DNA from 2 places in the Pseudaminobacter sp. Soil_N_29 genome. Region 2 is predicted to be linked to the other one. Evidence: predicted binding sites of a transcription regulator. Region 2 holds the regulator's gene; the other holds the start of a gene.

Region 1 (15,371 bases), on a different contig from region 2:
ACAAGCGTGCGGTCGACGGCGGCCTGCGCGAGCTGGTTTCGGGCTGGTACGAGGCGAAGAACATCAAGCTGTTGAGCTTCTTCCCGAAGGGCAACGACCAGGTCTTCCACAAGTCGAAATTCCTGACCAATCCGGAGGACTTCGTCGGCGCCCAGATCCGCGGCGTCGGCGGCGTATCCGACGCCGTGCTGACCGCTCTGGGAGCCAACGTCGTGCGCCTGCCCACCACTGAAGTGACGCAGGGCCTGCAGCGCGGCGTCGTCGACGGCATCGTCACCAATTGCGTTGCCCATATCGGCCGCTCCTGGTTCGAGCAGGCGCCCTATGCTTCCGTCGTCTCGCTCAAGAACGACATCGAGAGCCTCGGCCTCAATCTCGATGTCTGGAAGGGATTGACCGAGGAACAGCAGAAGGTCGTGCTGGACGCGGCATCCGAAATGGAAGCATTCGAGTGGGAACTGATGGAGCGCGTCGAATCCAAGGACTGCTTCGCAGATTGGGAAGAGCGCAAGGTCAACGTCCAGGTCACCACACCTGAGCAGAAGGCTGCCCTGAAGGCGGCCGTTGCATCGGTCTACGACGACTACAGGGTGACGCTGCCAATTCTCGACGACGTGCTGAAGATCGTAGAAGCGGCGCGCTGACGCATCGGTGGACGACGAGGACTTCCCAATGTCTCACAATTCAGGTCACTCGGACGATACGATCGAACCGATTGGACAGAACCCACTGGAGAAGATCGCAACTGGGGCAGTGCATGTGGCTGCGCTCATCCTCCAGATCGCGGCGGTGGCCCTCGTCGTCAATGCCGCCTATCGCTACACGGTCGGAGGCGGGTTCACGCTCATCTCCGAAGCGACCCGCTTCTCGCTCTTGATCGTGGTGTTCCTCGGTCTCGCCGGCACCCATATCGTCGGCGGGCACGTCCGCGTCGACCTCTTGCTGTCGGCGCTGCCGGATCGCGCCAAGGAACTGATCGCCGGCTATCTCGTGCCTGTCGCGAGCATCTTCTATCTCAGCCTTCTCGGGTGGTCGGGCTGGGTGGCGACGGCCCAGATGTTCGCGCAGGGAACGACTACGCCGAGCCAACCATACATCACGCTCTGGCCGATCGCCTCGGTGATTCCGATCGGCTGCGGCCTTCTGATTCTTATTCTTCTGCTTCATCTCGCGCGCCGTATTTCCCGGGCGAAAACCCGTGATCTGACCACGCAAGACTGATCGCCTCACGGAGATACAAAATGAATATCGGTATCACTGCCGGTCTGGCGACCGCCGGTCTGATTGCGCTGTTGCTGCTTGGCATTCCCATCGCCTATGTCCTTGGCATGACGGGCATTTTTGGCCTGTTCTCGGCAACCGGGGGGACCAGCGCTTGGCTGTCGCTGACTTCCGGCGCAGCGCTCCACCTGTCCAGCTCCAGCCTGCTCGCCATCCCGCTCTTCATGCTGATGAGCGCCTACATCACCGAGAGCGGCATGGGGCCGAAGCTGCTCGACTTCACCGACAAGTGGTTCTCGAAGATGCCTGGGGCGCTCTACAATGCAGCCCTTGCGGCTTGCGGCGCCTTCTCGACCCTTTCCGGATCGAGCGTCGCGACTGCCGGCGCCATCGGCGGCGTCGTCATTCCCGAGTTCAAGCGCCGCGGCCTCAACGTCAAGCGAGGCATGGGCGCGGTTGCCGCCGGCGGCACGCTGGGCGTCCTCATTCCGCCGAGCACCGCTTTCATCATCTATGGCGAACTCACCGAAACGTCGGTTGCCCGGCTGTTCATGGCGGGTGTCGTTCCAGGCGTGCTGATCCTGGCGGTGTTCATCGTCTACACGATGATCGTGTCGCATGCGGAAGAGCGCAAGGCGCCGCCGGTCGACACGCCAGACGTGACCTGGGTGGAACGCTGGGCGTCGCTGCGCCAGATCTGGTCGGCCATCGTGCTGATGGCGGCGGTTCTCGGCGGCATCTTCTTCGGCGTGGTCACCCCGACCGAAGCCGCCGCTCTCGGCGCCCTCTCCGCGATGCTGATCGGCGTCTACGTGCTCAAGGGGCTGAGCTGGAAGGGCGTGCACCGGGCCGCCGTCCGTTCGATCTACTCGATCACCATGATCGGGACGATCCTGCTCGGCGGCCTCATCCTCGGCCGCGCGGTCACCATGCTCGGCATCTCGCAGGACCTAGTCGATCTGATCCAGGGCACCGGCCAGCCTGGCTGGATGGTGATCATGTGGATCATGCTGCTGCTGCTGTTCCTGGGCATGTTCCTCGACGGCGCGGCGATGACCGTCATCACCATTCCGCTGCTGTTTCCGGTGATCACCTCCTATGGCTACGACCCGGTCTGGTTCGCCATCATCTTTGTCGTCAACACCGAGATCGGGTTGCTCACCCCGCCGGTCGGCATGAACCTCTTTGTTGTGAAGGCGATTTCGGGCGAGCCGATGATCGATGTGGTGAAGGGTGCTTTGCCCTACACGTTGCTGTTGGGCTTGATGCTGATCGTCCTCATCATCTTCCCGCAGATCAGCCTGTGGCTGCCCGACTTGCTGCTTGGTCCCCGCTGATTTTCTTGACAACAATCTGCCGACCCTGAACAAAGGTCGGCAAGTTCTACTGAGTTGAACGCAGGCTGCCGTATGACCACGAAAGATGCTGCACGTCTTGACGGACCGATCGTTCGTTGTGTGAAACTCATCCGTCTGCTGGCGGAGATAGAGAGCGACATCTCGATCAAGGACGCGGCAAGCCATCTGGATCTGCCCGCAAGCACCACGCATCGCCTGCTGCGGGTGCTTATGCAGGAAGGGATGGTCGCCAAGGACCCCAAGACATCCCGCTATCGTGCAGGCATCGACCTCGAGCGGCTGGGTTCGCTTCTCAGCTACAAGAAGGGGTTCCGGGACCTTACGCTTCCCTACCTGGAACGGATCGTCGCCCAGTGCGGAGAGGCCTGCATGTTTGTTGCCTACCTTCCGGCAACCCATCAGGTCAGCGTCATGGCAGCTGTAAACTCGCTGCACCCCTTGCGCTACGAGATGGAGCTGTACGTTCCGCATACCGTTTTATGGGGCGCGACGGGAAGGTCGATCCTCGCCTTCCTCCCGGAAGAAGAGCAGCGTGCCATCGCAGCCAAGGGTGACCGCTCACCCGCAACCGGTGCTCCTCCACCCGCGTGGGAAATCCTGAAAGCGGAACTCGACGCAATCAGGGATCGCGGCTACGTACTGACGCGCAGCCAGAAATTGAGTGGTGCCGTCGGTATCGGGGCCCCAGTCAGGAACGGCAGTGCCACCGTCATCGGAAGCTTTTGCATCACAGTTCCGGAAATCCGCTTCGACCCCGGAAAGGAAAAGGCTCTGGCGACCTCGTTAATCGAGCAGGCCGCGGAGTTCAGCGCATCTATCGGATTTCGTTCTCGCTAGCTGCGTAAAGGCGTGCAGCGGGCCGGGGCCGCACAAAGGCGGGGGCAGCTCTGCGCTTCACCCCAGCGACTGTTGGCCTTCAGCCACTGCGTCGCCCACCGCTATTGACGATACACCGTCCACCAGTAGCCAGCTTCCGGGACGCGCTCAATGGATGTGCGCCGCCCGGCCTCACTCCATTCCCAGCGCGGCCTTGTAGAGGTCGAGGATTGCTTCCTCTTCCTGACGCTCGGCTGCATCCTTCTTGCGCAGGCGGATGATGGTGCGCAGCGCTTTGGTGTCGAAACCGGTGCCTTTTGCCTCGGCAAAGACGTCCTTGATGTCGTCGGCGATGGTCTGCTTCTCTTCCTCAAGACGCTCGATGCGCTCGATGAACGCGCGCAGCTGGCCCGCGGCAACGGTCTGGCTGGTTTCGGTGATCTCGTCGGCCATTCTTATGCTCCGGATGAAAAAGCCGCGACTCGGCGCGGCGTATGGGTAGCCGTTCGATGCCTTACCCGTCCTGAGGGGTCAAGGGCGGAATGGCAACACAATCGTCCGGAAAATGCGAGAGGCCGTCAGTGATCCTTCGGCCGGCTTGCCTCGAACCGGGCCTTCTGCGCGTCGGAGGCCTCGGTCTGGTACTTCGCCTGCCATTCGGCATAGGGCATGCCGTAGACGATCTCTCGCGACTCTTCCTTGGTAAGCGCCACGCCGCTCTCCTCGGCGGCTTCGCGATACCAGTTGGAGAGGCAGTTGCGGCAGAAGCCGGCAAGGTTCATCAGGTCGATGTTCTGCACATCGGTGCGCTCGCGCAGGTGCCGGACCAGCCTGCGAAAGGCGGCGGCCTCGAAGTCGCGTTGCTGGTCGTTGCTCAGTTCTGCCATGGCGGCCTCCGTCACAGCGGCCCGGTGCGCGAGCCGAATTGCTTTACCTGATGTATATCGGGGCGATCGTTGATGGCGTCAACAATGGGTGCCAGCCGCGCCGCCCAGTCGTCGGCAGTGGCCTCGTCGGCGATCAGGTCCTGACGGATCTCTATCAGCGCGTGGGCGTAGCCGTTGACAATGGCGTGCCTGAACATGGTGTCGCCGCGCAGCGCGCCGTCATAGGGCTCGTTGTCGCCGATGATCAGGGTTCTATCCTGCGCCAGAAGTTCGATCAGCGGCCGCACCGCGCGGTCGTCGCGGTCCCACAGCAGGCCGACATGCCACGGCCGGGTGTGCCCTTGCATGACCGGCGTGAAGGAATGGACGGAGAGCAGGAAAGGCGCCTTGCCGGTTTCCCGTGCCACCGACGCCACCATCGCTCCGACCGCATCGTGGTAGGGGCGGTAATATTTCTCGAGCCGCTTCTCGCGCTCTTCGGGCGCCATCGGATAGTTTCCGGGCACCACCGTGCCGTCGTAGAGCTGGCGAATCAGCGTCGGGTCGTCCTCGCCGCGATTGGGATCGATCAGCAGCCGCGAGAAATTGGCCATTATCGCCGGCACGCCGAGCAGCGCGGCGAGCCTTCTCGTCAGCTGCTCCACGCCGATGTCATAGGCTATATGGCGCTGGAACTCGGCAGGCGGCAGGCCAAGGTCGCCATACTCGTCGGGCAGGTCGCGCTTAGCATGGTCGGCCAACAGGACGATGCCTCGCTTGCGGTCGCCCTCGACGATTTCGAAGGGGGCAAAAACTGCGGATCGAGTCATGGGCTTGCAACTGTCCCGTCTGGCGGTGTTGATGGGATAGGCTGGTCATTCCACGAAGTCAGGCTGCATGCAATGTCGTTGTTTGGTCAATGTTGTGGCCGAAACCTTGTCTGCGCGACCAAACCTGCCGCTCACATACATCTAAATCGATTGGATTCCGGCCGACGGCGCGTTGACATGCGCCCGGACTTTGCCGAAAAGGAGCACCTGGACATGCCGATACGAAGCAAGAGGGGGTCGAGGATGAGTTTTGCCGTGGCACCGCGCATTCATTCTGCGTGGGCTGCGTTGCTGTTCTCCCTCCTCGTGCCGCTGTTCTTCGTCGCGACTGCAAGCACGGCGCACGCCGATTTCCGGGTGTGCAATGCCACGCAGAACCTGGTTGGCGTCGGCATCGGCTACCGCGCCAAGGCGGGCTGGGTCACGGAAGGCTGGTGGCATATCGAAGGCTCCACCTGCAAGACACTGATCGAGGGGCCCTTGTCATCGCGGTTTTACTATCTTTATGCAGAGGATGCCGAGCGCGGTGGGCGCTGGGACGGTCCGATAACCATGTGCGTTGCCGAAAAAGAGTTCAAGATCGCTGGCGTGACCGATTGCGTCGCCCGCGGGTTCCAGCGCGCAGGCTTCAAGGAATATGATACGGGCGAGCAGGCAAGCTGGATGGTCCAACTGACCGACGAACCCGCAACGGACGGCGCCGCCGCCGTCACGGGAACCAATTCTCAATGAGACGCAGCCGAAAGGTAAAAATCCTCGCAACGCTTGGTCCGGCCTCCTCCTCCGAGGCCATGATCAAAAGCCTCTTCCAGGCGGGAGCCGACGTCTTCCGCATCAATATGAGCCATGCCGACCACACCCTCATGCGCGAGCTCGTCCGCCGCATTCGGGCGGTCGAGACTGAACTTGGGCGTCCAATCGGCATCCTGGCCGACCTGCAGGGGCCGAAGCTGCGCGTCGGCAAGTTCGCCAATGGCAAGGAAATGCTCGAGATCGGCCAGACCTTCACGCTGGACGACGACCCAAAGCCCGGCGACGCGACGCGAGTTTGCCTGCCGCACCCGGAGATCCTGGCCTCGGTACAGCCGGGGCATCGCCTGCTCATCGATGATGGCCGGCTGGAACTTCGCGCGGTCGCCTGCGACGGCAGGTCGATCACCTGCACGGTTGTCGCCGGCAGCAGGATTTCAGACCGCAAGGGCGTCAGCCTGCCCGACACGGACCTGCCCGTCGGCGCGCTGACGGAAAAGGACCGTTCTGATCTGGATGCGGTTCTGGCCGAGGGCGTGGACTGGATCGCCCTGTCCTTCATCCAGCGCCCGGAGGACCTTGCCGAGGCGCGCAAGATCGCGCGCGGCCGTGCCCTGATCCTGTCGAAGATCGAGAAGCCGCAGGCCGTGTTACGCCTTGCGGAGATCATCGAATTGTCCGACGCGCTGATGGTGGCGCGCGGCGACCTCGGCGTGGAAATGCCGCTGGAAGCCGTGCCCGGCATCCAGAAGCAGATCACTCGGGCCGCGCGGCGCGCCGGCAAGCCGGTGGTAATCGCCACGCAGATGCTGGAATCGATGATTTCTGCCCCGGTGCCGACCCGCGCCGAGGTTTCGGACGTGGCGACGGCCGTGTTCGAAGGGGCGGATGCGATCATGCTCTCGGCCGAGTCGGCGGCGGGGGAATATCCCGTCGAGGCGGTCGCGACGATGAGCCGGATCGCGCAGCGCGTCGAGCAGGACCCCACTTACGCCACCATCATCAACGCGCAGCGCTCCGAGCCGGAAGCGACCGGCGCCGACGCCATTTCGCTGGCCTCGCGGCAGATCGCCGAAACGCTGAAGCTGTCGGCCATCGTCACCTACACCTCTTCCGGCACGACCGGGTTGCGTGCCGCGCGCGAGCGGCCGCAGGTGCCCATCATCGCCTTGTCGCCGGTCGTGGAAACCGCACGGCGGCTGTCGCTGGTCTGGGGTACGCATTGCGTGGTCACCGAGGATGCCCAGGATCTCGACGACATGGTCAACCGCGCCTGCCGCATCGCCTATGAGGAAGGCTTCGGCCGCCCCGGCGACCGTATCATCATCACCGCGGGTGTGCCGCTGCGCACGCCGGGCGCCACCAACATGCTGCGCATAGCCTATGTGGGGGCGGAGGGGCGTGGCGGCGCCTGAGCCGTCGCTCTGACGCCGTATCTGGAGTTCGGAAGGGTGGTCTTGGCCGGTTCGCCGGTCAGATCGCCTCGCCGGCCAGTTCTTCTGACAGCTTGGACACTTTCTCCTGCGCGCTGCGCTGCATCGGATAGATGTCGAGCACCTTCTGCCAGGCCTGCAGTGCCAGCTGCTTGCGGCCTGTCGATTCCAGGATCTGTGCCATACCGGCCAGGGCGCCGAAATGGCGCGGCTCAAGCTGCAGCACCCGGTCTATGTCGGCCATGGACTTGCGATAGTTCTGCATCAGGAAATGCACCGTCGCCCGGCGGTTCCAGCCCTCGACGTAATTCGGCGCCAGGGTCACGACTTCATCGAGGAAGTCGAGCGCGACGTCGAATTTCTGAGCCTGGATGGCCTTCTGCGACCACTGCATCATCAGGTCGATCGACGCGCTGCCGGACTTGTTCCACTGTTCCTGGATGCGGGCGGCGATGCGCTCGGCCGCCTTTTCGTTGCGCTCGCGCTTCAGGGCGCCAAACAGCGTGTCGAGCCTGGTTTCGGCCTTGGCCAGGGGAGGGGTGTCGCGGTGAGGTGCGGCCGACTGCGCCTGAGCAGCGCCAGACGCGCCGATCAACGCCAAGCCGATACAGAATGCAAAAACGCTCCGCATGCCCAAGGATTTAACCTTCGGCATGGGAACGTCAAATTGAATTTCGCGTGAAACGGGCAAGCCGTCTCGGAAAGCGCGAAGCCTTCCGGCCCGGGCTTAGCCCTGGCGCGCCTTGTAGCGCGGGGCGGTCTTGTTGATGAGGTAGACGCGGCCCTTGCGGCGAACCAGCTGGCAGTCGCGATGGCGGGCCTTGAGGGCCTTGAGCGAATTCTTGATCTTCATGGTCTGATCCGTCGAACTGGGCCGTTGACCGGCCGAATTGAAAGACGCGCCCGAGAGCGCGTCCGAATTTGTGAAAAGCTCATAGACGAGGTTCCGCCATCCTGTCAACCGCGCCCCGCGATGAATCATCCGGCATCGCATATGGTTGCCGAAATTGGCAAAACGCCGCTGCCCAACCGGCCGCGTTGGCGGTGCGATCAGGCTTCCGTCAGCGGGCCCAGGCGGGTGAAATGCCCCATCTTGCGGCCCGGCCGCGCTTCGGCCTTGCCGTAGAGATGCAGCATCAGGTTCGGCTCGTGAGCCAGTTGCGCAGCCCTTTGCACCTCATCGCCGATCAGGTTTTCCATCACGCAGTCCGAATGCCGGGCGGCGAGGCCCAAAGGCAGGCCGGCAACGGCGCGCACGTGCTGCTCGAATTGCGAGATCGTGCAGGCGGCCTCCGTCCAATGTCCGGAATTGTGCACGCGCGGCGCGATCTCGTTGACGAGCAGCGACCCGTCGGCCAGCACGAAGAATTCGACGCCGATGACCCCGACATAATCCAGCGCCTGGAGAATGGCGAAGGCGGCCTGCTTGGCTGCGGCAGCTACGCCAAGGCCGACCCCGGCGGGCACGGTAGAAGTGTGCAGGATCCCGTCGCGATGGACATTCTCGGCCGGATCGTAGGCGCAGAGGGCTCCGTCGCTTCCGCGCGCGGCGATGACCGAGACCTCCCGTTCGAAATTCACGAAGGACTCGAGAATCAGCGGCACGCCGCCCATGGCCTTGAAGACGCCGCTGGCTTCGTCGGGGCTGGCATTGCAGAACACGCGCTGCCCCTTGCCGTCATAGCCCATGCGCCGGGTCTTGAGGATGCCAAGGCCCTTGAAGTCGCGCAGGGCGGCGCCAAGGTCTTCGTCAGCTTCCACGGCGCGAAAATCCGCCGTGCGCAGGCCGATGCCGTTGAGGAAGGTCTTTTCGGTCAGCCGGTCCTGCGACACGTCGAGCGCGCGCGGCGGCGGCAGCACCGCCACCGTTTCGGCCAGCACCTGCGCCGCGTTCACGGGCACGTTTTCGAACTCGTAGGTCACCACGTCGCAGCGGCGGGCAAGCTCGCGCAAGGCGACCGCGTCGTCATAGGCCCCGACGATCTGGTGGTTCGCGACCTGGGCCGCCGGGCAGTCCGCCTGCGGCTCCAGAACGATGGTGCGGTAGCCCAGCCGGGCGGCGGCCATCGCCAGCATGCGGCCAAGCTGGCCACCGCCGATGATGCCGATCGTCGAGCCTGCGGGGAGCGGGGCGGTCATGATTCCTCCACCGGCCGGTCCGAGACCTTGGCGGTCTGTTCGGCGCGCCAGGCATCCAGCCGCGCGGCCAGCGCCTCGTCGCCCAGCGCCAGCACCGCGGCGGCGAGCAGGGCGGCATTGACCGCGCCCGACTTGCCGATGGCCAGCGTGCCGACCGGAATGCCGGCCGGCATCTGCACGATCGACAGCAGCGAGTCCTGGCCTGACAGCGCCTTGGATTCCACCGGCACGCCGAACACTGGCAGCGGGGTCAGCGCCGCCGTCATTCCGGGCAGATGGGCGGCCCCGCCCGCGCCTGCGATCACCACCTTGAAGCCTTCAGCTTTCGCGCCGCGGGCAAAGTCGTAGAGGCGCTCCGGCGTGCGATGCGCAGACACGATGCGGCTGTCATGGGAAATGCCTAGCGCTGCAAGCGTCTCGGCGGCGTGGCGCATGGTTGCCCAGTCGGACTGGCTGCCCATGATGATAGCGACGTCGGCGCGTCCCTTGTCCAATGTCTGGCCTCCGGTTGTCGAACTGGCCTGCTGGAAGTCAGCGTACCGGGGCATTAACGAAATGCCGCCGCTCCCGCAAGCGCTTCACGGCCGGAAACGAAATTGCCGCGGTCAGCTCAGGCCATGTGCCTGTTGGACCCCTCGGGCGATTGGCGGCGTGGTATTGGCCCGGAAGCTCGCCCGCCGGAGAGCACCGTGCCCTCAGGCGATGATATCCGGAATGATCCTGTCTTCCAGCTTGGACATCTTGTCCTTCAGCTGCAGCTTCTTCTTCTTCATGCGCTGTATCTGCAGCGGATCGCACGCAGTCGCAATCATCGCGTTGATCGCCGCGTCGAAATCGGCGTGCTCCTGCTTCAGCTTTGCAAATTCAAGACGGATTTCGGTCTGTTCCTGGTCTGACATGTCCTACCGTCTGCAAAATATGGCGCTAAAGCGCTGACGGGCAGGCTGGACGCAGCCACCCACCAATGCAGCCTTCATACCACATTTCAAGCTTTCAGGAAATGCTACCACGCCGCATTCGACATGCAGGCGATCTGGTGGCACACTGTCATCATACCGTCACAGAGCAATGCCGGCGGTGGGAGCGCCCTGTGGCGGTATGATCGAGGAAACCAGAACGGGAGTACCAATCATGTCTCTTGCCACCCATCTTGAAGAGTTGCAGCGGAAGCACGGCGATCTCGATCGCGAAATCGACACGGCGATGAGCCACCCGTCGGTTGACGATCTTGAAATCGCGTCTCTCAAGCGACGCAAGCTGGCAATCAAGGACGAGATTGAAAAACTGAAGGCGACAACGACGACGCACTGAAGGCTTTTTCATCCGACGCGCTAGCGGGCGCGTTCTACACTCCGGCGGCAGCACCCTGCCGCCGGGCCAAGGGAAGCAATTTCTCCACGCCGCGACCGAATTAAACCCCGAAAAAACAACCCGCAAACCTCTGGAACTTGGGTGAGCGCTGCAGGTCTGCGCCGCAGCAACTTGGAGGCGCGTGGGCCGGTCGCCGCGGCTACGCCTCGCCTTGGGCCTTGGTTCCTGCGGGGCGGGCGCTTGGGCGTCCAAGGAGCCAGCGAGCGTACTCGCGCAGTTTTTCCGGCACCAGGTGCTGCGGCTGGGTAGGTTCGAATGACAGGCCGACGCCGGTGATCCGGCCGTTTTCGTCGATGTCCCGCACGATGAGCTCTATGGGGCCGAGGGTGAGGCGGTCGGTGTATTCGACATGCCCGCCGAAGCGCGCCAGCAGCAACTCGCCGATGGTCATCTTCATTTCGTCTTCCGACAGGCCGGTTCCATAGGCGGCCTCGAGCTCGGAAGCCGGCCGGTCCGGGTCTAGCGCGAAGGCGCCGAAGAATTCGGCATCCTCCGGATCCACGTCGACGCGGCTGGTGAACAGCCGGTCGAGCAATGCCGGGTAGCGGTCGGAGACGAAGATGTAGACCCGGTCGCCGGCAACCAGGCGGCCGAAGTCGGGGAATTTCATCGAAACGCCGTCGCGCACCACCAGCGAGGGGCGGGCCCAGCGCGGCAGGCGCTCGCCGCGCAGAACCGGGCTGCCCGGTACGACACGGTAGCTCAGCAGTTCGTGGTGGGCCGAGCCCGGCAGTTCCAGCTCCACCTTCTCGATTGGCCCTGCACGGTGCGGCACGATCAGGCCGAGCCGGCGGGCGAGGGGACCGACCGTCCAGCCCTGCACGACCAGCGAGACCAGCACGATGATGAAGGCGGTGTTGAAGATGGCGCGGCCATGCTCCAGTCCGGCCAGCAGCGGGGTTATCGCGAGCAGGATGGAGACCGCCCCGCGCAGGCCGACCCAGGAGATGAAGGCGACCTCGGCCGGGGGCAGCGCAAATGGCTTCAGGCACAGCCATACCGCGATGGGGCGCGCGACGAGGATCAGGAACAGGCCGAGCGCGATCGCCCCGAGAAGAATGGCGGGAAACTGCGAAGGCGTGGCGAACAGGCCCAGCACCAGGAACATGATGATCTGGGCCAGCCACGACATGCCGCTCTGGAAGCGCTTGACGGCGGCCTGGGCCCGCATGTCGGAATTGCCCGCAACCATGCCCGCCAGATAGACCGCCAGGAAGCCCGAGCCGCCGATGGCGCCGGCGGCGGCAAACACCAGCAGCGACAGGGTCAGCACGAAGATCGGCATCAGGCCGCGGTCGAGATTGAGCCTTTCAACCAGGCGCACGATGGCGAAGCCGCCCAGCATGCCGACGGCGGCACCAAGGCCCATGGTGACGAAGAAGCCCAGCACCAGATCGGTGAAAAGTACCTGAGCCTCTGGATTTACGCCGATGGCGATGAGCTCGACCAGCGTCAGGGTCAGGAAGATGGCGATCGGGTCGTTGGTGCCGGATTCGATTTCGAGCGTCGAGCGCACACGTTCGCGCAGGTTGATGTTGCCCGCGCGCAGCAGGAAGAACACCGCCGCCGCGTCGGTGGAGGCGACGGTGGCGCCGAGCAGGAAGGATTCCATCCAGCTGAACCCAGTCAGGTAGCGGCTCATCGCGCCGAAGATGATCGAGGTCAGAGCCACGCCGACAGTGGCCAGCGTCAGGGCCGGCATGCCGGCTTGCCTCAGCACGCTGACAGGCGTGCCGAATCCTGAGTCGAACAGAATGACCGCCAGCGCCAGCGATCCGACGAAATAGGCGACATTGGCGTTGTCGAACTGCAGGCCCAGACCGTTTGCGCCGGCCAGAAGCCCGATGCCCAGGAACAGAAGCAGCAGCGGCGCGCCGAAGCGAAAGGCGATCAGGCTGGAGAATGCCGCAGCGAGCACCAGTGCCGTACCGACCAGCGTCGCGAGATAGATTGCCTGATCCATTGACGGCGCATTTCCCCTAGCTTCGCTGTTTTTTGAATTTTCCTACAGTGAGGCGAAGACAAGGCGATGCGCAAGCAAAGTCACTATGGCGCATGCATTTTTTTCAGGGAGAGAGAATTTTTCCTGTCCGGAAAACAAAACGCCCGGCCGAAGCCGGGCGTTTCACAGGATATTGGCTGCTGCCGCTGGTCGCGTCAGGCGATGACCTTGCCGAAGGCGACGGCGGTGTCGGCCATGCGGTTGGAGAAGCCCCACTCGTTGTCGTACCAGGACATGACGCGCACCAGGTTGCCGTCGATGACCTTGGTCTGGTCGAGCGCGAAGGTGGACGAGGCCGCGTTGTGGTTGAGGTCGATCGAGACCAGCGGCTCGTTGGTGTAGGCCAGAATGCCCTTGAGCGGGCCATCGGCCGCCGCCACCAGCGCGGCGTTGACCTCCTCCACCGTGACCGGCTTCTTCGACACGAACTTGAAATCGATCACCGAGACGTTCGGGGTCGGCACGCGGATCGACACGCCGTCGAGCTTGCCCTTGAGCTCGGGCAGCACGAGGCCGACGGCCTTGGCAGCACCGGTCGAGGTCGGGATCATCGACATGGCCGCGGCGCGGGCGCGGTAGAGGTCCTTGTGCATGGTGTCCAGCGTCGGCTGGTCGCCGGTATAGGCGTGCACCGTGGTCATGAAGCCCTTCTCGATGCCGAAGGCATTGTTGAGCACCATGGCCACCGGCGCCAGGCAGTTCGTGGTGCACGACGCGTTGGAGATGACGACGTGATCCTTGCTGATCTTGTCGTGGTTGACGCCGTAGACGACGGTGAGGTCGGCACCGTCGGCCGGGGCCGAGACGATGACGCGCTTGGCGCCGGCCGTGAGATGGGCGGAAGCCTTCTCCTTCGAGGTGAAGATGCCGGTGCATTCGAGCGCGATGTCGACACCCAGCTCCGCATGCGGCAGCTGCGACGGATCCTTGATCGCGGTGACCTTGATGGCGCCGCTGCCGATGCTGATGGTGTCGCCGTCGACCCTCACCTCGTGCGGGAAGCGGCCATGAACGGAATCGTAGCGCAGCAGGTGCGCGTTGGTCTCGACCGGGCCGAGGTCGTTGATGGCGACGACCTCGATGTCCTTGCGGCCGGATTCGTAGATGGCGCGCAGGATGTTGCGGCCGATGCGGCCGAACCCGTTGATGGCTACTCTGACGGTCATATGTGGTTCTCCCTGGGAGCGAAAATTCAGTTCGACTTCTTGGACAGGCGCGCTTCGGCGGCTTGAACCGCAGCCTCGGCGGTGATGCCGAAGTGCTGGTAGAGCTGCTCGATGGGCGCGCTGGCGCCGAAGCCATGCATGCCGATGAAGATGCCGTCGACGCCGATGAAGCGGTCCCAGCCCATACGGATCGCCGCCTCAATGGCGATCTTGACCGGCGCGTCCCCGATGAGGGCGGCCTTGTAGCTGTCGCTCTGCTGCTCGAACAGCTCGAAGCAGGGCACCGAGACGACGCGGGCCGGGTGGCCGCGTGCCTGCAGCTGGTCACGCGCGGCAAGCGCGATCTCGACCTCGGAGCCGCTGGCGAAGATGGTCACCTCCGCCTCGCCCTCGGCCGTGGCCAGCTCGTAGGCACCGTAGGCGCAGAGGTTTTCCTCGACATACTCGGTGCGCACCGCAGGCAGGTTCTGACGGGTCAGCGCCAGCGTCGACGGGGTCTTGGTCGTCTCCAGCGCCAGCTGCCAGCACTCCGTGGCTTCCGTGGCGTCGGCCGGGCGGAACACGTTGTGGTTGGGGATGGCGCGCAGCGCGGCCAGATGCTCGACCGGCTGGTGGGTCGGGCCGTCCTCGCCGAGGCCGATGGAATCATGCGTCATGACGAAGATGGAGCGGATGCCCATCAGCGAGGCCAGGCGCATGGCCGGGCGGGCATAGTCCGAGAAGGTCAGGAAGGTGCCGCCATAGGGGATGACGCCGCCATGCAGGGTCATGCCGTTCATTGCAGCGGCCATGCCGTGCTCGCGGATGCCATAGTAGACATAGCGTCCGCTGTAGTCGCCGGGGGCGATCGGCTTGGTCTGGCTGGTCTTGGTGTTGTTGGAGCCGGTCAGGTCGGCCGAGCCGCCGATCGTCTCGGGCACCACGGCGTTGATGACTTCCAGCGCCATTTCCGAAGACTTGCGGGTGGCGACCTTCGGCTTGTCGGCAGCCAGCTTCTGCTTGTACTCGGCGATCACGGCATCGAAGCCGCCCGGCAGTTCACCGCGCATGCGGCGCTCGAACTCGGCGCGGATCTCGGCGTCGGCGGCAGCAAGGCGCGCCTCCCATTCGTTGCGCTTCTTGCAGGCGTTGAGGCCCGAGACGCGCCAGGCGTCGAGAATGTCGGAAGGCACCTCGAAGGGCGGATAGTCCCAGCCGAGGGCCTTGCGGGCGCCGGCGATTTCCTCGGCGCCAAGCGGCGAGCCGTGGACCTTGCTGGTGCCGGACTTGGTGGGTGCGCCGAAGCCGATGGTGGTCTTGCAGGCAATCAGCGTCGGCCGGTCGGAACGGCGGGCCGCTTCGATCGCGCCGGCGATGGCTTCCGGATCGTGGCCGTCGACCCGCGCCGTGTTCCAGCCGGACGCGGCGACGCGCGCAAGC
Region 2 (15,371 bases):
TCTTGAAGGCGGGGGAAACGGCCATGCGGATCAACCCTTCCCTTTCTGAAGAGGCTCTGTTTCCTCCAGCTGCGACAGCAACTGGGTGAAACGCTCCGGCACCTCGTCAGTTAACAGCTGATCATAATATTGCTTCAGTTTGCGGCCAATTTCTGAATTTGCCCCCAGTGGGTCGCCCGAGCCCTCCTGGTGCAAGGCGGCAGTCTGCTGTTTTGTCATGCTGTAGTTTTGTCCCGTTCTACCCACCGAGCGGCTCGTCATCTTCCTGAAAGCAAAGCGCACGAAGCCGCTCCCCGGCTGCCCAATTTTGTTTCTAACGCCCATCGGCCAGATTCGTTCCAATCGAGCGGAACTTTTTGGGACGTGCGTCGTTGAACCTGCTGGTGTTTCAAATTATCAATTCTGAGGTCATGCGAGGGAAACATCCTATCATGAGTCTATCCGCTACCATCTCCCCCCATCTGCCCTATCTGCGGCGCTTCTCACGTGCGGTCTCCGGATCGCAGCAAAGCGGCGACGCCCTGGTGGCGGCCGTGCTCGAAGCCATCATCGCAGATGTAAGCATCTTTCCCAAAGCATCCAGCGATCGCATCGCGCTCTACAAGGTCTTCGCCAGCCTCTTCACGTCGGTTGCCATCCGCGTGCCGCAGGAAAAGGCGGAATCGGCCTGGGAGCAGCGCGCCGCGGCCAATCTGACGGCGCTGTCACCGCTGCCGCGACAGGCGTTCCTGCTGGTCACCGTGGAAGGCTTCACGCACGAGGAGGCGGCCGAAATCCTCGGCGTCAACGAGGCGGAGTTCGCCGACCTGCTGTCGCAGGCCAGCAACGAGATCTCGCGCCAGGTCGCAACCGACATCCTCATCATCGAGGACGAGCCGCTGATCGCGATGGACATCGAGCAGATGGTCGAGAGCCTCGGCCACCGCGTCGTCGGAACGGCGCGCACCCATGCCGAGGCGATCGAGATGTTCGCCAAGGCGCGGCCGAAAATGGTGCTGGCCGACATCCAGCTCGCCGACGGCAGCTCCGGCATCGACGCGGTCAACGAGATTCTCGCCGCCACCCCGGTGCCGGTGATCTTCATCACCGCCTTCCCGGAGCGCCTGCTCACCGGCGAACGCCCCGAGCCTGCCTTCCTTGTCACCAAGCCGTTCAACCCGGAAATGGTCAAGGCCTTGATAAGCCAGGCACTTTTCTTCGACCGCCAGGCCAAGGCCGCGGCCTGAGAGCCTCCGGCACAGACATGTTGAAAAGGCCGTCCCCGTGGCGGCCTTTTTCGCTATAAGGGCGCGATTGGAACCAAGCGCGTGCGTGCACGTTTCTCCAGCATTACGAAAGGGAGATGAAAGATGCTGTATTGGGCCCTCGTATTTCTCGTAGTCGCCATTATCGCCGGTGCCCTGGGCTTCGGCGGAATAGCCGGTACGTCGGCTGGTATCGCACAAATTCTTTTCTTCATTTTCCTGGCGTTCCTTGTAATCTCGCTGATAGCCGGTCTTTTCCGCAGGGCCTAGCGGGAAGGCCTCCGTCCGCTACGCGGGCGGAGGCGGTCCGGGGGAAGCATTCGAGAGCACAAGCCTACCAAGGGTATCTAGCGGGAAACCCATCACAGATTGAAATCGTTCAACCTGCGCTGGGGATAGTTGGACGATGATCACAACGGCCAGCGGGCAAGGGAAAGACGGCAAGGAAAGGCAGACCGCCGTTCCGAAAGCGCCGGTTGTCGCCCGCGGGCTCGTTCAGGCCATGCACAATGCCGGCGTGGCCGCGATCTACCAGGACAACAACCTTCGCGTCCTGTGGGCCCATAACCTCCCCAGTTCCTGGACCTCCGACGCTGCGGCCGGCAAGACCGACGCCGACTTCCTGCCCGCCATCCAGGCCGAACGCATGGCCGCAGCCAAGCGGGCCGTCCTTGAAAGCGGCAAGCCGATGCGCCTGGAAATCCGCGTTCCGCAGGACGAAGGCGCCAGATGGTTCGAAATCTGGATCGATCCCGACAGGGAAGGCCCCGAGAGGCCTGTCCAGGGCCTCATCACCACCGCCGTGGACATAACCGAGCACAGGCGCCGGGAGCAGACGCTGCGGGCGCTGCTGCGCGAACTCAGCCACCGCTCGAAGAACCTTCTCGCCATCATCCAGAGCATCGCCACGCAAACCGGCCGCTATTCGGGCTCGATCGAAACATTCCTGTCGCGCTTTCGCGGCCGCCTGCAATCGCTCGCCGCGTCGCAGGACCTGGTCACGTCGTCCAACTGGCGCGGCGCCGACCTGCACGAGCTCGTACTCAGTCAGGTCGGCCGATACAGCGCCGACATCAGGCATGCCGTCGTGTTCGAGGGCATCAATCCCTATCTCAATCCCAATGCCACGCTGCATATCGGGCTCGCCCTGCACGAACTGGCAGTCAATTCGGCCAATTACGGCGCGCTCGCCAAGCCGGGCGGCTTCGTCACCGTTGCCTCCAGGCTCGTGCCGGACGGCGACGGCGAGAATTCGCTGTCGCTTGCATGGACGGAGGCGATCAGCGCCGACCAGGCTCGCAACGAGAAGCGCTTCGGCAGCGTGACGCTTGAGCGCGTCGTACCCACCTCGCTCAACGGCGCGGCCAGCTTCCAGATGGACAGCGGTCGGCTCCGCTACGAACTGGTGATCCCCGCCGAGAGTTTCGAAATCGAATAGGCGGGCCGGCCTCCCCCATTTCAGGCGGTCTCCGACGAACGGGTGACGGTTTTCATTCCCGAAGGGCGGAACTTTGCGGCGCTTCCAGTCGTTTCCCCTGCGGAAGGGAGACACCCCATGGAACACGTTGCTGCACTGCTGCTGATCATCGGCTGTTCGGGCGATCTGAAGCAATGCGGCGAGCTGCCGGCGCCGGTGCCGCTGTTCGAAACCGCCGAGGAATGTGCAAGCGCGCTGCCCTTCGCCTTGCAGGACTGGCAGGGCCGCAAGCCGCGTGTGTTTGCCCGATGCGTGCCCGTGGATCCGGCCATGGAGGAAGAGGACGCCCAGCTGGCCTGGAGCGTTTCGCTGGAGGAGGGCCTGACGGCGTCGATCTATGGGGCGGAAGCCGATGCGGTCGCCATGTCCGGCTTCTAGCGGTTCCGGACCGGGCTGCTCTGATCCAAGCTCGTGATCGTCCTGCCTAGAAGCTTTCCGGCGCATCCGTAAGGGGAATTTCGATCTTTACCTCCAGGCCGGCAAGGCCGTAACTGCGCTGGATCGACCCGTTCAGCTCGCGTTCGATGTTCATGTCGATCAGCTTGGTTCCGAAGCCTATCCTGTTGGGCAGCTCGATCGGCCTGCTGCTGTGTTCGGCCCATGCGAGGTGGAGGCGCCTTTCCCTTCCCTCCGAAACCGACCATTTGACGGTCAGGGCGGACATCGACTCGCCGACCTCGCCATATTTCAGCGCATTGGTCGCCAGTTCGTGGAAAGTCAGGCCAAGAGCCTGGGTCATCGTCTCGTCCAGCAGCACGGGCGGCCCCGACAGCATCTCGTCCGGCAGTTCCTTGCCGAAGACCTGCCGGAGCTCGATCTCCACCAGTTCACGCAGGTCGGCCTTTTGCCAGCGCGAACGGGTCAGCATGTCCTGGGAGGCGGCCATCGCCTGCAGGCGGTCGGAGAAGGAAGCGGAGAATTCGTCGAGGTTTTGCGAATGCACGGCCGTCTGGCGCGCGATCGCCAGCACACGGCTGATCGAATTCTTGATCCGGTGCTTCATCTCCTGCAGCATCAGCTCGCGCTCCAGCAGGCTCTTCTCGGTCGTCGCGTGAAGCTGCGAAGCCGCCTCATAGGCGCGCTCCTGGTAGCGGGCAATCATGGCCATCGCGCCGGCCAGCAGCAGGCCCGCCACGCCCAGCATCACCGGTATGCTCGGCGAGGTCGGCTCGGAGAAGCCATTGGTCGGGCGGAAGCGCAAGGTCCACGGCCGTCCGCCCAACAGAGTGGTCCGCACCACCTGGAAGTCGCGGCCATAGGCCGGGGACGGTTCGTCCCGCGACCGGTAGAACAGGTTCTTGTCCTCCGGCGTGCCGTCGAAGACCTCGGCAGCGACCGGCAGGTGCGGCGGGGCGCCCATTGCCGCCTGGAAGAGGTCGCCGGTGCGGAACGCCACATAGACCAGGCCGGAGACAGCGCCCGGGTCGGCTGCCGTTTCCTGCGGGCCGGAGTTGCCGTCCACGCTGGCAAAGATCAGGAAGCCGGGCACGAGATCGCTGCCATGGCTTTCCTTGCCCAGCAGCACGCGCCCCGTCGCCCGCGGCTCGCCCGACTGCACCGCCAGCTCGATGGCCGAACGACGCGCCGGATCGGTGAACATGTCATAGCCGATCATGTCGAGATGATTGCTCTGCAGCGGCTCGTACAGCAGAACCGGCGTGCGCCACTGCTGTGTCGAAGGCGGGTGTATCGGCATCGCGTTGCCGTGGACTTCCGCGATACGGCTTTCCAGCGAACGCTCGTTTCCGTGCTTGTCGAGACCGAGCAGGCCGATGCCGTGCAGGCCCTTGAAATTCTCGGGGACGTCTAGCGCCGCGAAATAGGCGGTGAACTCCGCGCTCGACATTTCCCCGCCCCGCGCCTGCAGAAAGGCCTGGGTGGAGCGCAAGAGCGAAAGCTGCAGGTCCAGGCGGCCCTCGACGCGGTTCATCGCGTCGTCCACGACCGCCTCGAACTTGAACCGGGCGGCCTCCTTGGAGGCGACATAGGCGAAGCCCGCCATTCCCAGGCTGGCAAGCGCTACAGCCAGGAACGCCGCAAGGGAAAAGACCTTCTTCACAGGGCGGGCTTGTCCGTCGCTCATATCAAACCCTTCTTAAGGGGTGATAAGACTATTGCAACGACGAGGCCATGGAAACGGTTCTAAGCGGCATCAACCATTCGGCCGATGCCATTTATGCCGCGCGCGCCATGGCCCCCGGCCCGGGTATCGCGCCGGGCGGGCATTTGCCGAGAATGATCATGCCGAGCACCTCGTCCTTGGTAACGTCGTGCGTGCGTGCGGTGCCCACGACCTGCCCGTTCTTCATCACGCAGACGCGGTCGGCGAGGTCGAAGACATCGTGGATGTCGTGGCTGATCAGGAAGATGCCGATGCCGTCGGCCTTGAGCTGCCTGACCAGTTCGCCCACCTGCGCCGTTTCCTGAGGCCCGAGTGCCGCCGTCGGCTCGTCCATGATCAGGATGCGGGCGTTGAACAGGATCGCCCGCGCAATCGCCACCGACTGGCGCTGGCCGCCCGAAAGCTTGCTCACCGGCTCCTTGAAGCGCTGGAAGCGCGGGTTGAGCCTGCCCATCACCTTGCGCGCCTCGGCCTCCATGGCCACGTCGTCCAGCGTGCCCCAACCGGTCCTGAGTTCCCGGCCCAGGAACAGGTTGGCGGCGGCATCGACATTGTCGGCCAGCGCCAGCGTCTGGTAGATCGTCTCGATGCCGTATCTCTTGGCATCGCGCGGATTGCCGATCGCCGCCTCCTCGCCATTGACGAGGATGGTGCCGGCATCGCGCCGGTAGGCGCCCGACAGGATCTTGATCAGCGTCGACTTGCCGGCGCCATTGTGCCCGAGCAGCGCCACCACCTCGCCCGCATGCAGGTCGACCGAGGCATCGTCGACGGCGCGGATGCCGCCGAAGGCGATGGAAATGTTCCTCAGTTCCACGAGGGGAGTGCGCATCTGGTCCATCATGCCCTCCGGTTTCACTGCACGCGCCGGCGGTAGAGCGTGTCGAGCCACACGGCCGCGACCAGCACGATGCCGACCACGATGTTCTGCAGCGGCGTGTCCATGCCCAGAAGCACCATGCCCGACTGCAGCGACTGCATCAGCACCGCGCCCAGCATCGCGCCCGCCACCGTTCCGACCCCGCCCGAAAGCGAGGTGCCGCCGATGACCGCTGCAGCGATCACCAGCAATTCGTCCAGCGTGCCCTGCGCATTTGTGGCCGCGTTCAGCCGCGCCGTGGAGATCGCCGCGCCGATGGCCGCCAGGAAGCCCATGAGCATGAAGATCTTCATCGTCACCCAGCGGGTGTTGATGCCGGCCAGTTCCGCCGCCTCCGGGTTGCCGCCGATGGCGAAGACATAGCGGCCGAAGCGGGTGCGGGTGGCGATGAAGGTCATGATGATGCCGGCCGCGATCGCGATCAGCACCGGAATGGCGATGCCATGGGCGATGAACAGCCCGCCATCGGGAATGGCGATGTTGTTGGCCTCGGCATATTTCCTCACCGTGCCGCTCGGCCACGGGTAGGAATTGGCCACCCAGACGGCCAGCAGGATGACGAGGCAGGCGACAACGCCCAGAAACATTTCGGCCCAGACCGGGCGCAGCGGAAAGCGGAAGCGCTTGCGCTGGTTGCGGCCCGAGACCAGCATCAGGATCACCGCCGCGCAGGCGACGAGGCCGACGACCCAACTCCAGGTCGCGCCAATCGCGCCTTCCGGCCCGCCGCCCATCAGGCGGAAGGTGGCGTCCATCGGCGCCACCGTCTGGCCGCTGGTCACCCACCAGGCCGCGCCGCGCCATACCAGCAGCCCGCCCAGCGTGACGATGAAGGCGGGCACCCCCAGATAGGCGATGATGAAGCCGTGCAGCGCCCCGATGGCGAGGCCGACAGTCAGGCCGGCCGCCAGCGCGATGATCCAGATCGACGGATCGCCGAGCGAATAGCCGGCGAAGCGCGGCAGGACGATCGCCTGGGTCACCCCCATGATCATGCCGCATACGCCCAGGATCGAGCCGACCGAGAGGTCGATGTTTCGCGTGACTATGACCAGCACCATGCCCGTCGCCATGACAGCGACCGACGAGGACTGCACCGAAAGGTTCCAAAGGTTGCGCGGGGTCAGGAACAGGCCGTTCGACAGTATGTGGAAGCCGATCCAGATCAGCAGCAGCGCGCCGACCATGCCCAGCATGCGCGTGTCGAGTTCCGTCGCCTGCAGGAAACGCCCGATGGCCCCGGCCTCCGAGGCTCGCGCCCGGTCCGCAAGCCCGTGCCCGGCGGTGTCCTGCGCCGCGGGTTCCTGCGTTGTCACTTCGGTCATGACACCCTCCCGCCCGGTCCGGTCTTGCGCCGGTCTCAGGACATCATCCTAGCGCACGCCCTTGGAAACACGGAATCGATTTTCCGGAGAGGCACTTTGTACGAACTGAATGCCGCGCGCCTGACCGGGCATGCGGCGGCGAATGAAACGCCGCGGTTTCTCCTCAAACCGCGGCGTCCAACGAGCCGGACAGCGGCAGGCGGCCGCGTCTTGCCCGCCCCGTGCGGAACCGAACGAGCCTTGTGGCAAGCGTCCGGCCTAGTCGCAGGCTGCGACCGACCCCGCCTTCACGCCCTGGCAGACCACGTCCTTGGAAACCCAGCCGGCGTCGATGACGACGTTGAGGTTGTCCTTGGTGATCGGCATCGGCTTGAGGAAGACCGAGGTCATCTCGACCTTGTTGGGGCCATCCGACCACTTGGTCGCGTTCGGGATCTCATCCATCTTCTTGCCGTCGGCGAGCTGCGCCGCGATCTCGGCCGCGGCCTTGCCCAGCTCACGCGAATCCTTCCACACCGACACGGTCTGCGTGCCGAGCGCGATGCGGTTGAGCGCGGCATGGTCGCCGTCCTGGCCCGAAACCGGCACCGAGCCGGCCAGGCCCTGTGCCTCGAGCGCCGCCACCGCGCCACCGGCGGTGCCATCGTTGGAGGCCACCACCGCGTCAACCTTGTTGTCGTTGGCGGTCAGAAACTGCTCCATGTTCTTCTGGGCGTTGGCCGGCAGCCAGCCGTCGGTATAGGCCTCGCCGACATTCTTGATCTTGCCGGCGTCGATGGCCTCCTTCAGCACTTCCATCTGGCCGGCGAAGAGGAAGTCGGCGTTCGGGTCGGCGCCGTTGCCCTTGATGAAGACGTAGTTGCCTTCGGGCTTCACGGCATAGACGGCCTTGGCCTGCAGGCGGCCGACTTCCTTGTTGTCGAAGGTCAGGTAGAAGGCATCCTTGTTCTCGATCAGGCGGTCGTAGCCCACCACCGGAATGCCCTCGGCCACGGCCTTCTCGACCGCCGGCCCGATGGCGCTGGCGTCCTGCGCCAGGATGATCAACGCGTTGGCGCCCTGCGAGATCAGGCTTTCCACGTCGGTCAGCTGCTTGGCCGCCGAGGACTGGGCGTCGGCGGAAATGTATTTGTCGCCCGAAGCTTCGAGGGCGGCCTTGATCGCCGCTTCGTCGGTCTTCCAGCGCTCCTCCTGGAAGTTCGACCAGGAAACGCCGATGATCTTGTCCTTCGCCTGCGCCACGCCTGCCAGCGACACCGACAGCGCGACACCCGCCAGCAAGGCGGTTGCAAACATCTTCATGATTTCCTCCCTGCGCCCCCTCCAGGGCGCGATGACGATGGCCTGGGGCCCTTGTCGAGGCTATTATTTCGAACCTCGAAAAAATAGTGTCGTAACCCTGAAGTTCTGTCAACATCCCGCCGAAGGTTGACGCGGCGCACGCGAACTGGAATCTGCGCAGCGCAACAAGGCTCCGGGAGGAAATGCCGAAATGCCGGTGGCGATCCGTCACGACGATCTGCGCAAGCGCAACCGCGCCATGGTCATCGCGGCCGTGCGGCGCGCGGGCCAGCCGTCCCGCACCGAGATCGCGGGGACCACGGGCCTCAGCCATTCCACCATCTCGGCCATTTCCGCCGACCTCATCGCCGAAGGCATCCTCGCCGAAAAGGCGGCTGAAGCCGCAAGCTCGAAGCGCGGCCGCCCGCAGGTAGCGCTCGGCCTCGCCCCGGAAGCCGCCGAAGTCATCACCGTGGTGCTGTCGCTCAATTTCCTGTCGGTCGCCGTGGTCGATTACGCCGGGCAGGTGGTCGCATCGGAAGAGCGCCGGCTGGAGACGCTGGCCACCGGGCGCGAAGCGCTGCTCGGCGACTGCGTCGCCATGGTGCGCCGGCAGGTCGAGGCCCGCCGGGCCGCCGGCCATCGCGTGCTGCGCATCGGCATGGCCGTGCAGGGCATCACCGATGCCGGATCGCGCATGATGCTGTGGTCGCCCATCACCCCGCACGCGGATCTCGAATTCGCCGACCGGCTCGAAGCCGCCACCGGCATCCCCGCCACCGTGGAGAACGACTGCAACATGATCGCGGTGGCGCTGCGCTGGCGAAAGCCAGAGCGCTACCGCAACGACTTCATCGCCATCCTGCTCTCGCACGGCATCGGCATGGGAATGGTGTTGAAGGGGGAACTCTTCACCGGCACGCAATCGTCGGGCTGCGAGTTCGGCCACATGATCCACCGGCCCGATGGCGCGCTGTGCCGCTGCGGCCGTCGCGGCTGCGTGGAAGCCTATGCCGGCAACTACGCCATCTGGCGCAATGCGCGCGGGGAAAGCGAGGACCAGGCGCCGCTGGCCGACATTTCGGACGAGGAGATACGCGCCATGGCCGACAGGGCGCGGGCAGCCGATGGACCGGAGCGCGAAGCCTTCCGCATCGCCGGCGAAGCCATCGGCTTCGGCCTCGGCAGCCTGTTTGCGCTGATCGACCCCGCGCCCGTCGCGCTGGTCGGCATCGGCGCGACCGCCTTCGACCTCATCGAGCCGGCGCTGCGCTCAGCTATCGACAAGACCGCGGGCGGCCAGCACAACAAGGCGATCTCCTTCGACACCTTGCCGAACGAACGGCCGCTGATCCGCGAAGGCTGCACAATGAACGCCCTCACCTTCGTCGACCGGGAGATCTTCGCGCCCGGCCCTGCCCTGATAAGCGCCGCGGGGGCGGCCTGAGCCGCGGCCAGCCGGGCTCAATCCTCCCGGATGGCGTAGCCCGAGCCTCGGATGGTGCGGATCACGTCCGGCAGGTTGCCGGGATTGATCGCCTTGCGCAGCCGGCCCACATGCACGTCCACCGTGCGCTCGTCGATATAGATCGTCTCGCCCCAGACATTGTCGAGCAGCTGCCCGCGCGAGAAGACGCGGCCGGGGTGGCGCATCATGAATTCCAGCAGGCGGAATTCCGTGGGCCCGAGCTTGATCTCGCTCTTGCCGCGATAGACGCGGTGCGCCTCGCGGTCGAGCATGATGTCGCCCACCTTCAGCACGCTGGACAGAACCTCGGGCTTGGCACGGCGCAGCAGCGCCTTCACCCGCGCCATGAACTCCGGCGTCGAGAACGGCTTGACCAGATAGTCGTCGGCGCCGGTGGAAAGGCCCCGCACGCGGTCGCTCTCCTCGCCGCGCGCCGTCAGCATGATGATGGGCAGGCGCTCGGTCTCGGGGCGCATCCTCAGGCGGCGGCACAGTTCGATGCCGGAGACCGCCGGAAGCATCCAGTCCAGCACCAGAAGGTCGGGCACGTTCTCCTGCAAGCGGATTTCCGCCTCGTCGCCGCGCGGCACGACCTCGACCTGGTAGCCTTCCGATTCCAGATTGTAGCGGAGCAGGACGCCCAGCGGCTCCTCGTCCTCCACCACCATGATTTTTGGGGCGATCATCACTTTTCCGGTCTCCCGCTCAGGTCGTCGATTCCGGCGCCGAAAGCGAGGTCTCGTCGAACTTCGGCCGGTTGGGCGGCAGCTGCTGGCCGGTCATCACATAGTAGGCGTTCTCGGCGATGTTGGTGACATGGTCGCCGATGCGTTCCAGGTTCTTGGCGCAGAACAGAAGATGCGTGCAGGCGGTGATGTTGCGCGGATCCTCCATCATGTAGGTCAGCAGCTCGCGGAACACTGAGGTGTACTTCACGTCGATGTTCTCGTCCGCCGCGCGCAGCGCCTTCAGGCCTTCGGGCTGGCGCGTCACATATCTGTCGACCACGCCGTTGATCTGCTCCAGTACCATGTCCGACATCGTCTCGATGGAATGGGCGAGGCTGCGGGGCGTGGCGCTCTCGCCCACGGCGCCGACGCGCTTGGCGATGTTCTTGGCAAGGTCGCCGATGCGCTCCAGGTCGCCGGCCATGCGGATCGCGCCCACCACGGCGCGCAGGTCCTGCGCCATGGGCTGCCGCTTGGCGATCAGCGTGATGGCGCGGTCGTCCAGCTCGCGCTGGCGCGCGTCCATCACCGCGTCGTCGGAAATCACCCGCTGGGCAAGCGCATTGTCGGAATTGACCAGCGCCCGGATGGCGCCACAGACCATGGCGCCGGCCAGATCGCCCATGTCCCGCAGCAGCCGGTCGATGTGCCCCAGTTCCTCGTCAAAGGACGTGACGGTGTGTTTGCCCATGATCATGTCTATGCAATCCTTTGTCCGGCGTGCGGATCAACCGCGGGTCAGCCAAACCGGCCGGTAATGTAGTCCTGCGTGCGCTTGTCGTCGGGGTTGGTGAACATCTTGTCGGTGTCGCCCTCCTCGACCAGCTGGCCCAGATGGAACATGGCCGTGCGCTGCGATACGCGCGCCGCCTGCTGCATGGAGTGGGTGACGATGACGATGGTGTAGTTCTGGCGCAGCTCGTCGATCAGTTCCTCCACGCGCGCGGTGGCGATCGGATCGAGCGCCGAGCACGGCTCGTCCATCAGGATCACCTCGGGCGAAACGGCAATGGCGCGGGCGATGCACAGGCGCTGCTGCTGGCCGCCGGAAAGCCCGGTGCCCGGCTCGTTGAGACGGTCCTTCACCTCGTTGAACAGGCCGGCCTTCTTCAGGCTGGTCTCGACGATGGCATCCAGGTCGGCCTTCTTGCGGGCGAGGCCGTGGATGCGCGGGCCATAGGCAACGTTCTCGTAAATCGACTTCGGAAACGGGTTCGGCTTCTGGAACACCATGCCCACGCGGGCGCGCAGCTCCACCACGTCGATGCTCTTGTCGTAGATGTCCTGTTCGTCCAGCGTGATCTGGCCGGTCACGCGGGCGCTGTCGATGGTATCGTTCATGCGATTGAGGCAGCGCAGGAAGGTCGACTTGCCGCAGCCCGAAGGCCCGATCAGCGCCGTCACCTGGTTTTCGCGCACGTCGAGGTCGACGTCGAACAACGCCTGCTTGTCGCCATAGAACACGCACACCTTGCGGCCGCGCATCTTGATGATTTCCTTGGGCGTACCGTTCATCTTGTCGTTCACCGCGTTCTCGAGTGCCACTTCCGTCATGATGTTCATACTAAAGCATCCTTCGCCTACCAGCGCCGCTCGAAACGCCGTCGCAGCACGATGGCCGTGATGTTCATGGCCATCAGGAACACGAGCAGGATGATGATGGCGCCCGACATGCGCTCCACGAAGGCGCGCTCGGCCTCGTTGGCCCACATGTAGATCTGCACCGGCAATGCGGTCGCCGGTTCCAGCGGCGTCGCCGGATAGTCGGCCACGAAGGCGACCATACCGATCAGCAGCAGCGGCGCCGTCTCGCCCAGCGCGCGCGCCAGGCCGATGATGGTGCCGGTGAGGATGCCCGGGGTTGCCAGCGGCAATATGTGCTGGAACACCATCTGCATCTTGGAGGCGCCGAGGCCAAGGGCGGCCGAGCGGATCGAGGGCGGCACGGCGGCGAGGGCGGCACGGGTCGCGATGATGATGGTTGGCAGCGTCATCAGCGTCAGCACCAGGCCGCCGACCAGGGCGGCCGAACGCGGCAGGCCGAGGAAGTTGATGAACACCGACAGGCCGAGCAGGCCGAAGACGATCGACGGCACCGCGGCCAGGTTGTTGATGTTGACCTCGATCAGGTCGGTCAGGCGGCTCTTCTTGGCGAATTCCTCGAGATAGATCGAGGCCGCCACGCCGATGGGCAGCGCCAGCAACAGCACGATCACCATCATGTAGAACGAGCCGATGATCGCCACGCCCATGCCCGAGGTTTCCGGCCGGCTGGAGGCGCCGAAGGTGAACAGGCCCTTGTTGAAATGCTCGGCCAGCGAACCGTCGGCGGCAAGCTGATTCATCCATGCCACCTGCTGGTCGGAAACCTTGCGCCGGCTTTCGTCCACCGAAAGGTCGATCTGGCCCTTGAAGGCGGAATCGATGTTGGCGGCAACGAGGATGTCGACATTGCGCGTCGTGCCGATGACCGACGGGTCGTCCATAACCACCGCGCGCAACTGCGCCCGCACGCCGTCCGAAAGGAAACCCTTGAGCTTGCGAATGGCAGCCTTGTCGTGCGGGTCGATGCCCAGCTTCGCCACAAGCGCGCTTTCGGCCAGCTTGGGATAGTTGGCCGTGATGAGCACGTTCGGGTCGGTCGCGCGCTTGCCTTCGGGGTCGATGACCTTCTCGTTGAAGGTGATCGGCAGCGTCACCGTCGTCTGCCAGAAGGCGGTGTAGCCCTTGGAGACCACGGAGGTCAGCATCACCGCCAGGAACACCAGGCCGATGGAAATCGCCAGCATCCCATAGATGCGGAAACGACGCTCGGCGGCGTAGCGGCGCTTCAGGCCGATGTCGCGGCGCGGGCGCGCAACGGTGCCGCTGGTAATGCCGTTCAAGGGAATGTCGGTCATTCGTACTGTTCCCGGTACTTGCGCACGATGTAGAGCGCGAAGATGTTCATCACCAGCGTCAGGGCAAACAGCGTGATGCCGAGCACAAAGGCCACCAGCGTCTGCGGCGAGTTGAACTCAAGGTCGCCGGTGAGCTGGTTGACGATCTTCACGGTGATGGTGGTCATCGCCTCGAACGGGTTGAGCGTCAGGTTGGCGGCCACGCCGGCGGCCAGCACCACGATCATGGTCTCGCCGATGGCGCGCGAGGCAGTGAGCAGGATGGCACCCACGATGCCCGGAAGTGCGGCCGGCAAAATAACCCGCTTGATGGTTTCCGAGCGCGTCGCGCCGAGCCCCAGCGAGCCGTCGCGCAGGGCGCGGGGAACCGCGGTGATGATGTCGTCGGAGAGCGAGGAAACGACCGGGATGAGCATCACGCCCATCACCAGGCCGGCGGTCAGGATGCTCTGGGCCTGGATGAAACTGGTGCCGCCAGCAAGTGCCGCACTCAGGTCGCGCAGGAAGGGCCCGAGCGTCACCAGCGCGAAGATACCGTAGACGATGGTCGGGATGCCCGCCAGCAGCTCCAGCGCCGGCTTGACCGTGGCGCGCAGCCTGGGCGAGGCGTATTCGGCCATGTAGACGGCCGACATCAGCCCGACCGGCACGGCCACCAGCATGGCCACGAACGCGATGTAGAGCGTGCCGGCCAGGAGCGGGATCAGGCCGAACTGGCCTTCCGCCCCTCCCGAGCCCGCGGCCGCGAAGCGCGGGTCCCACACGGTGCCGAAGAAGAAATTGGAAAGCGGCACGCGCTCGAAGAAGTGGATGGTCTGGAACAGCATCGACAGAACGATGCCGATGGTGGTCAGGATCGCGATGGTGGAAGCGGCCAGCAGGCCCCACAGCACCACCGTCTCGACATTGTTGCGCGCCCGCGCGCGCAGGCGGATCTGCGAGAGGCCGAAGGCCGCACCGGCCACCGATAGCGCAAGGATCGCCACCGCGCCGACCATGCGCAGCATGTCCTGGGTGCGGTTGGCGTCCACCGCAATCGGGATCATGTAGTCTTGCGTGTCGGGCGCCAGCGCCACGCCACGCGCGGCCAGCAGCGGCTGCAATTCGGCAAAGCTGGCCGGGGGATTGGTCGCCATCGGCGCGTCGAGCCGGCGCAGGCCGTTGGCCAGGCTCTTGGTCAGGCCGGCGGCAAGCGTGCGGCTGGCAATGGTGCTCTCGGCCGTCTGCTCGGGCAGATGCCACTTGATCCGGGCTTCGACGTAGAGGTTGGAGCCGACGCCCCAGACGACGATCAGAAGCAGCGCCGGAAGCGTGGCAAGCAGGGCTGCCCACCAGCCGTGGTAGTGTGCGCGGGAGTGCGGCTTGGCCGTGCCGTCGTCCTGCGCAATGGCGCGCTGGCGCCCGACAAGGAAGGCGGCGGCGCCGACGACCAGCACGAGCGCAAAGACGAACATCAACGACATGGGCTACTCCGGGCGGACAGGCTGCCCCGGGGCGCGGTAGTCTGGCGCGCCCCGGGGCATCGGTGTTCTATTTACATGGTCTTGCCGGCATCGAAAGCCTCGCGCTGTTCCTTGCGCTCGGCTTCAGGGGCGGCGACCAGGCCATACTCGGCCAGCGGGCTGTCCGGGCCGACCATCTGGTCGTCGAGGAAGAAGTCGACATATTCCTTCAGGCCGGGCACGACGCCGAGATGCGCCTTCTTGACATAGAAGTACAGCGGACGCGACACCGGATACTCGCCCTTGGCGATGGTCTCGGTCGACGGCGTCACGCCGTCCACGGTGGCGACCTTCAGCTTGTCGGCGTTGTTCTCGTAGAAGGACAGGCCGAACACGCCCACGCCGGTCTTGTTGGAGGCGATGCGGGCCAGCGTCTCGGTGTAGTCGCCATCGATGTCGACAGCCTTTCCGTCCTTGCGCACGGCCACGCAGGTCTTGCCGGCA

What was found. Region 2 encodes PhoB, which activates phosphate uptake and scavenging genes when phosphate is short. Its sites were predicted from a motif close to TGTCATNNANCTGTCAT; they were not measured.
Region 1: a site for PhoB is predicted at 10,459-10,475, ahead of AC3A4H_RS20430 (YdcH family protein). Genes of this name have one in related genera too.

What each region holds. Positions count from the first base shown of each region.
Region 1 covers NZ_JBDGLC010000010.1:11,874-27,244, reverse strand. Annotated here, with positions in the region: gene AC3A4H_RS20500 (TRAP transporter substrate-binding protein) at 1-644, shown strand, start outside; gene AC3A4H_RS20495 (TRAP transporter small permease) at 652-1,221, shown strand; gene AC3A4H_RS20490 (TRAP transporter large permease) at 1,242-2,558, shown strand; gene AC3A4H_RS20485 (IclR family transcriptional regulator) at 2,631-3,416, shown strand; gene AC3A4H_RS20480 (DUF2312 domain-containing protein) at 3,588-3,848, opposite strand; gene AC3A4H_RS20475 (DUF1244 domain-containing protein) at 3,974-4,282, opposite strand; gene AC3A4H_RS20470 (N-formylglutamate amidohydrolase) at 4,294-5,091, opposite strand; gene AC3A4H_RS20465 (DUF1036 domain-containing protein) at 5,335-5,823, shown strand; gene pyk (pyruvate kinase) at 5,820-7,256, shown strand; gene AC3A4H_RS20455 (tetratricopeptide repeat protein) at 7,315-7,905, opposite strand; gene ykgO (type B 50S ribosomal protein L36) at 8,002-8,127, opposite strand; gene AC3A4H_RS20445 (5-(carboxyamino)imidazole ribonucleotide synthase) at 8,325-9,413, opposite strand; gene purE (5-(carboxyamino)imidazole ribonucleotide mutase) at 9,410-9,907, opposite strand; gene AC3A4H_RS20435 (YdcH family protein) at 10,109-10,312, opposite strand; gene AC3A4H_RS20430 (YdcH family protein) at 10,545-10,724, shown strand; gene AC3A4H_RS20425 (potassium/proton antiporter) at 10,924-12,747, opposite strand; gene gap (type I glyceraldehyde-3-phosphate dehydrogenase) at 12,942-13,952, opposite strand; gene tkt (transketolase) at 13,979-15,371, opposite strand, start outside.
Region 2 covers NZ_JBDGLC010000009.1:187,290-202,660, forward strand. Annotated here, with positions in the region: gene AC3A4H_RS20080 (RNA polymerase sigma factor) at 1-25, opposite strand, end outside; gene AC3A4H_RS20085 (NepR family anti-sigma factor) at 31-219, opposite strand; gene AC3A4H_RS20090 (response regulator) at 432-1,226, shown strand; gene AC3A4H_RS20095 (DUF1328 domain-containing protein) at 1,350-1,514, shown strand; gene AC3A4H_RS20100 (sensor histidine kinase) at 1,651-2,682, shown strand; gene AC3A4H_RS20105 (hypothetical protein) at 2,800-3,099, shown strand; gene AC3A4H_RS20110 (CHASE domain-containing protein) at 3,146-4,804, opposite strand; gene AC3A4H_RS20115 (ATP-binding cassette domain-containing protein) at 4,896-5,684, opposite strand; gene AC3A4H_RS20120 (sugar ABC transporter permease) at 5,699-7,048, opposite strand; gene xylF (D-xylose ABC transporter substrate-binding protein) at 7,307-8,350, opposite strand; gene AC3A4H_RS20130 (ROK family protein) at 8,541-9,776, shown strand; gene phoB (phosphate regulon transcriptional regulator PhoB) at 9,794-10,483, opposite strand; gene phoU (phosphate signaling complex protein PhoU) at 10,503-11,216, opposite strand; gene pstB (phosphate ABC transporter ATP-binding protein PstB) at 11,264-12,088, opposite strand; gene pstA (phosphate ABC transporter permease PstA) at 12,106-13,425, opposite strand; gene pstC (phosphate ABC transporter permease subunit PstC) at 13,422-14,888, opposite strand; gene AC3A4H_RS20160 (PstS family phosphate ABC transporter substrate-binding protein) at 14,960-15,371, opposite strand, start outside.